One region of the Shewanella glacialimarina genome, then DNA from elsewhere that is predicted to be linked to it. Evidence: predicted binding sites of a transcription regulator. Region 1 holds the regulator's gene; the other holds the start of a gene.
The links. The regulator LexA, encoded in region 1, represses DNA repair genes until DNA is damaged. The targets are predictions, from matches to a motif close to TACTGTATNNNNATACAGTA.
Positions count from the first base shown of each region.

Region 2: a site for LexA is predicted at 2,371-2,390, ahead of FJ709_RS09725 (LexA family protein). Genes of this name have one in related genera too.

Region 1 is NZ_CP041216.1:4,213,997-4,218,190, reverse strand. It holds gene coxB (cytochrome c oxidase subunit II) at 1-427, opposite strand, end outside; gene FJ709_RS18435 (cell division inhibitor SulA) at 817-1,335, opposite strand; gene lexA (transcriptional repressor LexA) at 1,332-1,949, opposite strand; gene plsB (glycerol-3-phosphate 1-O-acyltransferase PlsB) at 2,200-4,194, shown strand, end outside.
Region 2 is NZ_CP041216.1:2,230,082-2,234,275, reverse strand. It holds gene FJ709_RS09735 (DUF885 domain-containing protein) at 1-1,230, shown strand, start outside; gene FJ709_RS09730 (phosphatase) at 1,406-2,158, opposite strand; gene FJ709_RS09725 (LexA family protein) at 2,400-2,819, shown strand; gene FJ709_RS09720 (Y-family DNA polymerase) at 2,822-4,078, shown strand.

The DNA of each region.
Region 1 (4,194 bases):
AAATGCTATAGAACTCGACATCTTCATTAAAATAACTGTAATGCCATTTCCACTGCGAACCAGTGATCTTAATGGTTAAGTCCGCGTCAGACGGATCTTCCATAGCGATAAGGGTTTTAGTGGCTGGAATGGCCATACCAATTAAAATAACGAATGGGATCACGGTCCAAGCAATTTCTACTTTGGTACTTTCATGAAAATTTGCCGCGACCGCGCCTTTGGATTTACGATGATAGATCATTGAATAAATCATGATCCCAAACACCACAACACCAATAGCACAGCAAATATAAAGAATGATCATATGGAGGTCATAAACCTGGCCACTGATATTCGTTACACCCTTTGTCATGTTGAGGGGCATTTCGTTTGCCCCAAGTGGAGGTGCCATTAACACCGCCATTACACAATACAACCATTGCTTCACAAGACTTCTCCTCTGCCAATTGCGAATAGCAACTACAAAGAAGAGTCACACAGTAAGTCTCTGCTCTATGTAAACTCTTCGGTTCCCAAAAAAGCTTGATGACCTCAAAGTACCTTGGTGGTTGTAAGCGTGTAAGGCTTACGGATTTATATTTATGTGCACCACGCTGATACCTACAACTGAACCTATCAATTCTGATTTGACGCTTTTATCTGTCAGATAAAATCTAGACTGTAGCGTTTCAATTAGGTTAAAAATGTTTCAACCCTGTTAAACACATTACTTGTAGATTAAACATTGATCAAGATCACTTTTATAGCTAATTAGCTGAAAGTTTGCATAAAAAAGCCCTGTACATAGACAGGGCTCAGTAAACACGGCGTTTAGTACTAATGAAATGAAGTGAAATTAATTGTTTTAACAGCATTATTTTGATTTGAAATAATTGCTTTGGTTGCCAAATTAGTGCCTAAGTGAGTGCTTACATCCTCAATTACTACACCTAATGCGCGGGCACTTTTGGCCACTAACTCTAATCGGCGGCTATCGCGTGCATCTAATGGTTGAGTCCATGAAATTACCGCACTGGATGTGCCACTGGTTAATGCTTTTTCCATCGCCCAAAGTGTTTCAATTTCATCCTTTGCATGTACTAACAATACGCGGTCCATTCTTACCCCGGCACTAGCTAACATCTGTTTGTAATTGATATTGGCGGGGTTAATTAGCACAATCCATCGACCTTGCTGGCTTAGTAGTGCCAACTGGCTAGCATATTGACCGAGTTCCACTTTACCATTGGTTTCGGTTTGGAGTGTGGTGATAGGCTGCGCTAAATTAATATCTGCAGTTGGTATATCTACCCATAAACCAGGATGACGCGGGGATGTACCCATTAGTTTGTTCATAACCATTCTCCATTACGAATTACACCAACTGCAAGCCCTTCAATAGTCAGGCTTTGGTAACTTAAGTCTACTTCTATAGGTGCATACGCTTCATTTTCAGCGTGCAAATATACGACATTGCCTTTTTTCTCAAAACGTTTCACTGTCACGTCATCTTCAACACGAGCAACAACTACCTGGCCATTTCTGGCTTGCTGTATTTTATGTACGGCGAGTAAATCACCCTCTAGAATACCGATGTTTTTCATGCTGTCACCACGCACTCTTAATAAGAAGTTTGCGGCGGGTTTAAACATATTGGGGTCAACTTGATAATATTGTTCAACATGCTCTTGCGCTAAAATAGGTTCACCTGCGGCGACTTGTCCAATTAAAGGTAAACCTGTTTCTTCGGGTTCATCTTCTTGGGTTAATCGTATTCCACGGGATGTGCCGGGCATGATTTCAATAAACCCTTTCTTAGCCAAGGCTTTTAAATGCTCTTCTGCAGCATTTGCGCTTTTGAAACCTAGGCGTGTGGCGATTTCTGCACGAGTAGGCGGCATACCAGTTTCAGAGATATTGTTTTTAATAAGCTCTAAAATTTCAGCTTGGCGTGGTGTTAAGGGTCTCATGTTGTTTCCTGTCTTTCTATACAGTAACTGTCATTATATACAGTGTTTTGGTTTGCGCAAGTATTCACCAATTATTTTTTAATTTTATTATCTTAAATAGTTTTTTTATTATATGTATCAATTGCATGCTTTAATTTATTTGTTATTGAATTTAAAAGCTTTGCTTGATGTGTACAGCATATAGTGAAAGGTAACCAGTTTCTGGTATCCTATGTGCCCATATTAAAAGGGCTTTATTGCGAATATTATTATGTCAAAACCAGATTCAATCATGCTTAGACTGCTGCGTAGGGTGCAAAAGCTGATGGTGCAAACGATAGTTGTGCCACATGACCCATTTGCAGATCTAAACTTCGATCCAGACAAGCCCATTGTTTATGTCATGAAGACAGAGTCGATAAGTGACACTGCAGCATTAAGCGAAATGACCCAAGGTTTAGGCTTACCAAGTCCTTATGCGCCATTACAACTTGATGGTATGAAAGTGCCACGAGTTGTTTGTTTAGAGGGGCGAAAGCCTATTATTGGTAAGCGTGAGGGTGGTGAGAAGTTTTTAAACTGTTTTACCAGTTTATTAGCGCTCCACCGTCAGCAGCCTGAATTAGATATTCAACTTGTGCCAGTAAGTCTTTACTGGGGCCGTACTCCAGGCAAAGAAGATGACACGATGAAAGCTGCTGTGCTTGAACGTGAGAATCCAACCTGGTTACGTAAATGGTTAATGATTCTATTTCTAGGTCGCCATAGTTTTGTGCAGTTCTCTAACGCAATGTCATTACGCTATTTAGCCGATGAACATGGTACTGATGAGGCGATTGCTCATAAGTTAATTCGGGTGGCTCGGGTACATTTTCGCCGTCAACGTAAAGTAATGACTGGACCACAACTGCCTAACCGTCAAGCTCTGTTTGCTTCGTTATTAAAGTCTGAATCGATCAATAAGGCCATTGAAGAAGAAGCGACAAATAAGAAGATTTCCAAAGAAAAAGCGCGTGAAACTGCGATTGAGTATCTGGACGAAATCGCGGCCGACTATTCAGACAGTTTAGTACGAATTGCCGAGCGTTTTCTCACCTGGTTATGGAATAAGCTATACAGTGGTATTAACATCAAAGGCGCTGAGCAAGTGCGTCAACTGCATCATGACGGTCATGAAATTGTATATGTGCCTTGTCATCGCAGTCACATGGACTATTTACTGCTGTCTTATATTTTGTATTACCAAGGTATGGTGCCGCCGCACATTGCCGCCGGTATCAACTTAAACTTCTGGCCTGCAGGCCCAATGTTCCGTCGTGGTGGTGCATTTTTCATTCGCCGTAGTTTTAATGGCAACAAACTGTATACCGCAATTTTTCGTGAGTATTTAGATCAACTGTTTGCTAAGGGCTACGCTGTTGAATACTTTACCGAAGGCGGCCGTTCACGTACTGGCAGATTGCTTGCGCCTAAAACCGGTATGTTAGCCATGACAATTAATAGTGTACTGCGTGGTATTGAACGTCCAGTGACGTTAGTGCCTGTTTATCTTGGTTATGACCATGTGATGGAAGTGGCTACTTACCATAAAGAATTAAGTGGTAAGAAAAAAGAGAAGGAATCACTTTGGCAGGTATTTGGTGCTATTCGTAAGCTGGGTAATTTTGGCCAGGGTTACGTAAACTTTGGCGAGCCAATCAATTTACAAAACTTTTTGAAACAGCAATCTCCCGATTGGCGTGAAGAAATTGCCAAAGATCCTGACCAGAAACCATCATGGGTTACGCCAGCAGTTAATCTTCTAGCCAATCAAGTGATGACCAACATAAATGGTGCCGCTGCAGCAAGTTCAGTCACGTTAACCAGTTTAGTATTACTGGCCTCAGAGCAAAATGCGTTAGAACGTCATCAGCTTGAGCGTCAGCTAAATTTCTATTTAAAACTGTTAAAGCAAGCTCCTTATTCCGACTATGCATCGGTTGCAGAAGGTGATGGTCCATCCATTGTTAAGCATTGCTTATCACTCAATAAATTTACCTTAGAAAAAGACCCTCTCGGGGACATTGTCGCAATTGACCCTAACCATGCTATTACCTTGAGTTATTATCGTAATAATATTATTCATATCATGATTATTCCTTCATTAATTGCCAGTTGTTTAGTGCGCTATGAAGAGTGTAACCGTGAACAAATTCTGGCAGTGGTTGAGGACTTTTACCCGCTGATGAAAGCAGAATTATTTATGGGTATTGCTGATCTTCCCGCT
Region 2 (4,194 bases), 2.0 Mb from region 1:
ACCTTGTTTGAAACCGCGTTAAACAATAAAGCATTACTCGGCCCAACTAAAGAAGAAGTAGAACAAGCATTAGCCAGAACCGACACCTTACTGCAAGGTTTACAGCAATTATTTGATAAAAATGACTTCAGTCAAGCCGACGATAATTTAGCGCTGTTAAAAAAACAAATTACAGATTACCGTCAATGGGCTGAAAAAACGGTTATTCCTCATGCGCGCACTGACTATAAATTGCCCTCTGAAATTTATGCGTTAAAACTTAAAAGCGCAGGAATTGATATAGACCCAAACTTGCTCATTGAACGTGCTAAAGCAAGTTACATGATCACCAAAGCGAACATGCAAGCTTTGGCTCCGTTAGTGGCAGCAAAGTTTGATATGCCATCGAGTGATTATCGCGATGTGATTAAAGCGCTTAAAAATGACTCATTAGCCAACGATAAAATTGAAAACCACTATCGCGAAATTAACACTAAACTTGAAGGCATTATTACTGCGCAAGCTGTTGTCGACTTACCAAAACGTAATATGATTATGCGTCTTGCCAGCGATGCAGAGGCTGCGGGCAGCCCAGCACCGCATATGTTGCCACCCCCGTTTATTGGTAACACTGGCGAGCAAGGTCAATTTGTACTGACAACCGGCAACCCGGCATTAAGTGGCGATGCCGCTTATGATGACTTTAACTTTAACGCGGTTGCGTACACATTAAGTGCTCACGAAGGCCGACCTGGGCATGAACTGCAATTTGCCGTCATGTTAGAGCAAGGTGTGTCATTGGCTCGAGTGTATTATGCGTTTAATAGCGTCAACGTAGAAGGTTGGGCACTTTATGCTGAAGCTGAAATGCTGCCTTATTTACCCATTGAAGGCCAACTCATCGCCTTGCAACATCGCCTATTACGTAACGCCCGTGCCATGTTAGACCCGATGCTAAATTTAGGGTTAACCACCAAAGAGCAAGCTTACAATTTATTAAGCAATGATGTGGTGTTCTCAAAAGCCGCAGTAAAACAAGAAGTAGACCGTTATACCATGCGTATGCCCGGACAGGCGGGCAGCTACTTTTATGGTTTATCAAGGTTACTTGAAATAAGAGCCGATGTTGAATTGGCCCTGGGTGACAAATTTGACCGTTTAGCCTTTAATAACTTCGTGCTAGAACAAGGCTTAATTCCACCACACTTAATGGCTGAAGCAGTTAAACAACGTTTTTTAACCCAAAACTAATCTATTACGCGAGCTATACTGTCAGCGATAAGCTCAGCGACAAATTGATGATAAAAATCCCATTTAAAGAGCACTTTAATGGGATTTTTATTCAATATTCAATTCATTACTCGCGCCCAATAAACGCCATAACACTCACCACATACGCAGACTAAAGCTGATGTAGTGACTCATTTTATGGCGAATCGATTAACTCCGCGTATTCATCTAAATTGGTGTGGCCTCTTGCCGTTAAAAATGACAGTAATGCTTCAGGGCTGCGATTTAATAATCGCTCGATTGGAAAATCCACTGCATCAATAACTTCAATGCACTTTTCAAAGCCGCCCAAGCTAAATGCAACGTGAGAGTCCGATCCCATCACTAATAATCCGCCAGCGTGTTTCACTGCACTCGCAATATCAGTGCAGTTAGCTAAACTGCCTTTACGAGAGGTTAAGAAAGACGAGTTATTAATTTCAAGCGCGACATTGTGCTCAGCGGCGGCTTTCGCAACCCTTTTGATATCAATCGGATATGACGGATTTCCGGGGTGGGTAATGATGTCAACGTGGCCACTTTCAATGCAATTGATAAGTGCTTGTGTATGCGCTTCTTGGCTAGATGGTGGGAATACCGGCTCATGAAAACCCGCCAAGACAATATCGAGATCGGTTAAATAGCTGCCGTAAAAATCAATTTCACCTAGATCATTTTTTATATTCGCTTCAATACCGCGCAGCATACCAACACCATCCACAATTCTTGGCAATACTCGCATATTCACAAAATGCCAAAAGTGGGGCGCATCTGCCATATCAGGCCCATGATCGGTAATAGCAAAAAGTTTAATGCCTTTGGTTTTGGCTATCGAAAAATACTCATGAACAGTACTGTATGCGTGGGTTGAAGCTATGGTGTGTGCGTGGGTATCAACAGAGAATTTAATCACGGATCTGGCTCTCTTTATCAAAAACATAAACAAACAGTTTACGCTGTAAAGCCTCTATTCTCTATGAAATATGCGCGGTTTAGACCAGTCATAAATCGCCTCCGACTTAAATTCCCTTGTTGATCGGTCTTGCCCTAAAGCTAAAAAATTGGGTGATGATTTTTTGATTTTAATTAAAAACTGGCAATAATCCTTCAATATAATACAATAACTGTATATTTATACAGTGGTGTTTGTTATGCGCATTATTCCTATTCATGCCAGTGCGGGGATTACCGGTTTTGAAAGTCCTGCATCTGAGTATTTACAGTTATCGTTAAGCCTAGATGAACTATTGATTGAACATCCTAATGCCACTTTTATTGGTGTCGCAAGTGGTGACTCAATGCAGGGCGTCGGTATTTTTTATGGCGACCTATTGATTGTTGATCGCCATGAAACCGCCCGTCATGGTGATGTGATTGTTGCCAATTTTAATGGTGAGTTTGTGTGTAAAATTCTGGATAAAAACCGCAGGTTATTATTATCATCTAATGAGTTATATCAGCCGCAAGCGATAAACTATTATGATTCATTCAATATTGAAGGCGTGGTGATTCGCTCTATTCGTTGTCATCGCCAAAGCCCTTTACTGGCCAGCTCGCCCCAGGTGAGTTAACCATGTTTGCTTTAGTTGATGCTAATTCATTTTATTGCAGTGCAGAGCAGGTCTTTCGTCCAGACTGGCGCGGTAAACCCATTATAGTGTTGAGTAATAACGACGGCTGCATAGTTGCGGCTAACCGTCAGGCTAAAGAGCTGGGCGTACCAAAGTTTTCGCCTTACTTCCAGGTTAAGCACTTGTGTCAACAAAAAGGCGTTATAGCCTGCTCAAGTAACTACGAACTCTATGCCGATTTATCGATGAAAATGATGAGTATCATTGGCCGTTTTGCCCCCGAACAGCATGTGTATTCCATCGATGAAAGCTTTCTTTCATTCAAGCAGTGTTATCCCGCCATTCAATGTTTACGCACCCAGGGTCAATTAATTCGTCGTGCAGTATGGAAAGAAGCGCGTCTGCCGGTTTGCGTGGGCATGGGACCCACCTTAACCTTAGCGAAAGTGGCCAATCATGCCGCGAAGAAAATACAAGCCTACAAAGGTGTTTGTGTGATTGATAACGAGCCTGAGCGAATAGCTATTTTACAATCAATGAGTGCCGGTGATGTTTGGGGAGTGGGTCGGCGTATTAGTAAAAAATTAGCTTTAATGAATATCAATAGTGCACTTGAACTGGCTAATATGCCCGCAGGCTTAGCACGTAAACAATTCAGCATTGAAATTGAACGTACAGTGCGTGAGTTAAACGGTCTGGTATGTAAAGTATGGGATGAGGCGAGGGCAGATAAGCAACAAATTTTTTCTACCCGCAGTGTCGGTGAGCGTATTGTTGATTATGACTCATTGCTGCAAGCATTAAGTAAACATGTTGGTATTGCGGCGGTAAAGGCACGCAAGCAGGGAACACATTGCAAAACAATGATGCTGTTTGCCAGTAACTCACCCTATGATGACCATCCCGTCAACTTCAAAGTACTCGTATCATTTGCGTGCCCGACAAATTGCACCAAAGAGTTAACCCAGGCCATGAGCAACGCAGCAGTAAAATTATTTAGAGCCGGTATTCGCTATTACAAAATTGGCGTAGGTCTGCTTGATTTAAGCTGTGAAAAACACACCCAATTCGATTTATTTAACCCACCTAAAGCTAATCCAGCATTAATGAAAACGCTTGATGCTATCAATCAACGCTATGGCACAGACACCTTATTTGTAGCCGCTCAAGGCATTGAACATAAATGGGCCATGCGACGAGAATTACTGACGCCGCAATACACAACCGACTGGAAAAGCTTGCCACTCATTAAGTGCTAAAGAATAAGTTAATTTAAAAATCGTAAGGTAACTTGCACAGGCTGAACATTCCGAAACGAAGATAAAAGTGTTAGTCGATGATATTGTCGTCACAAAAAATGTCGTTACGGTGCACA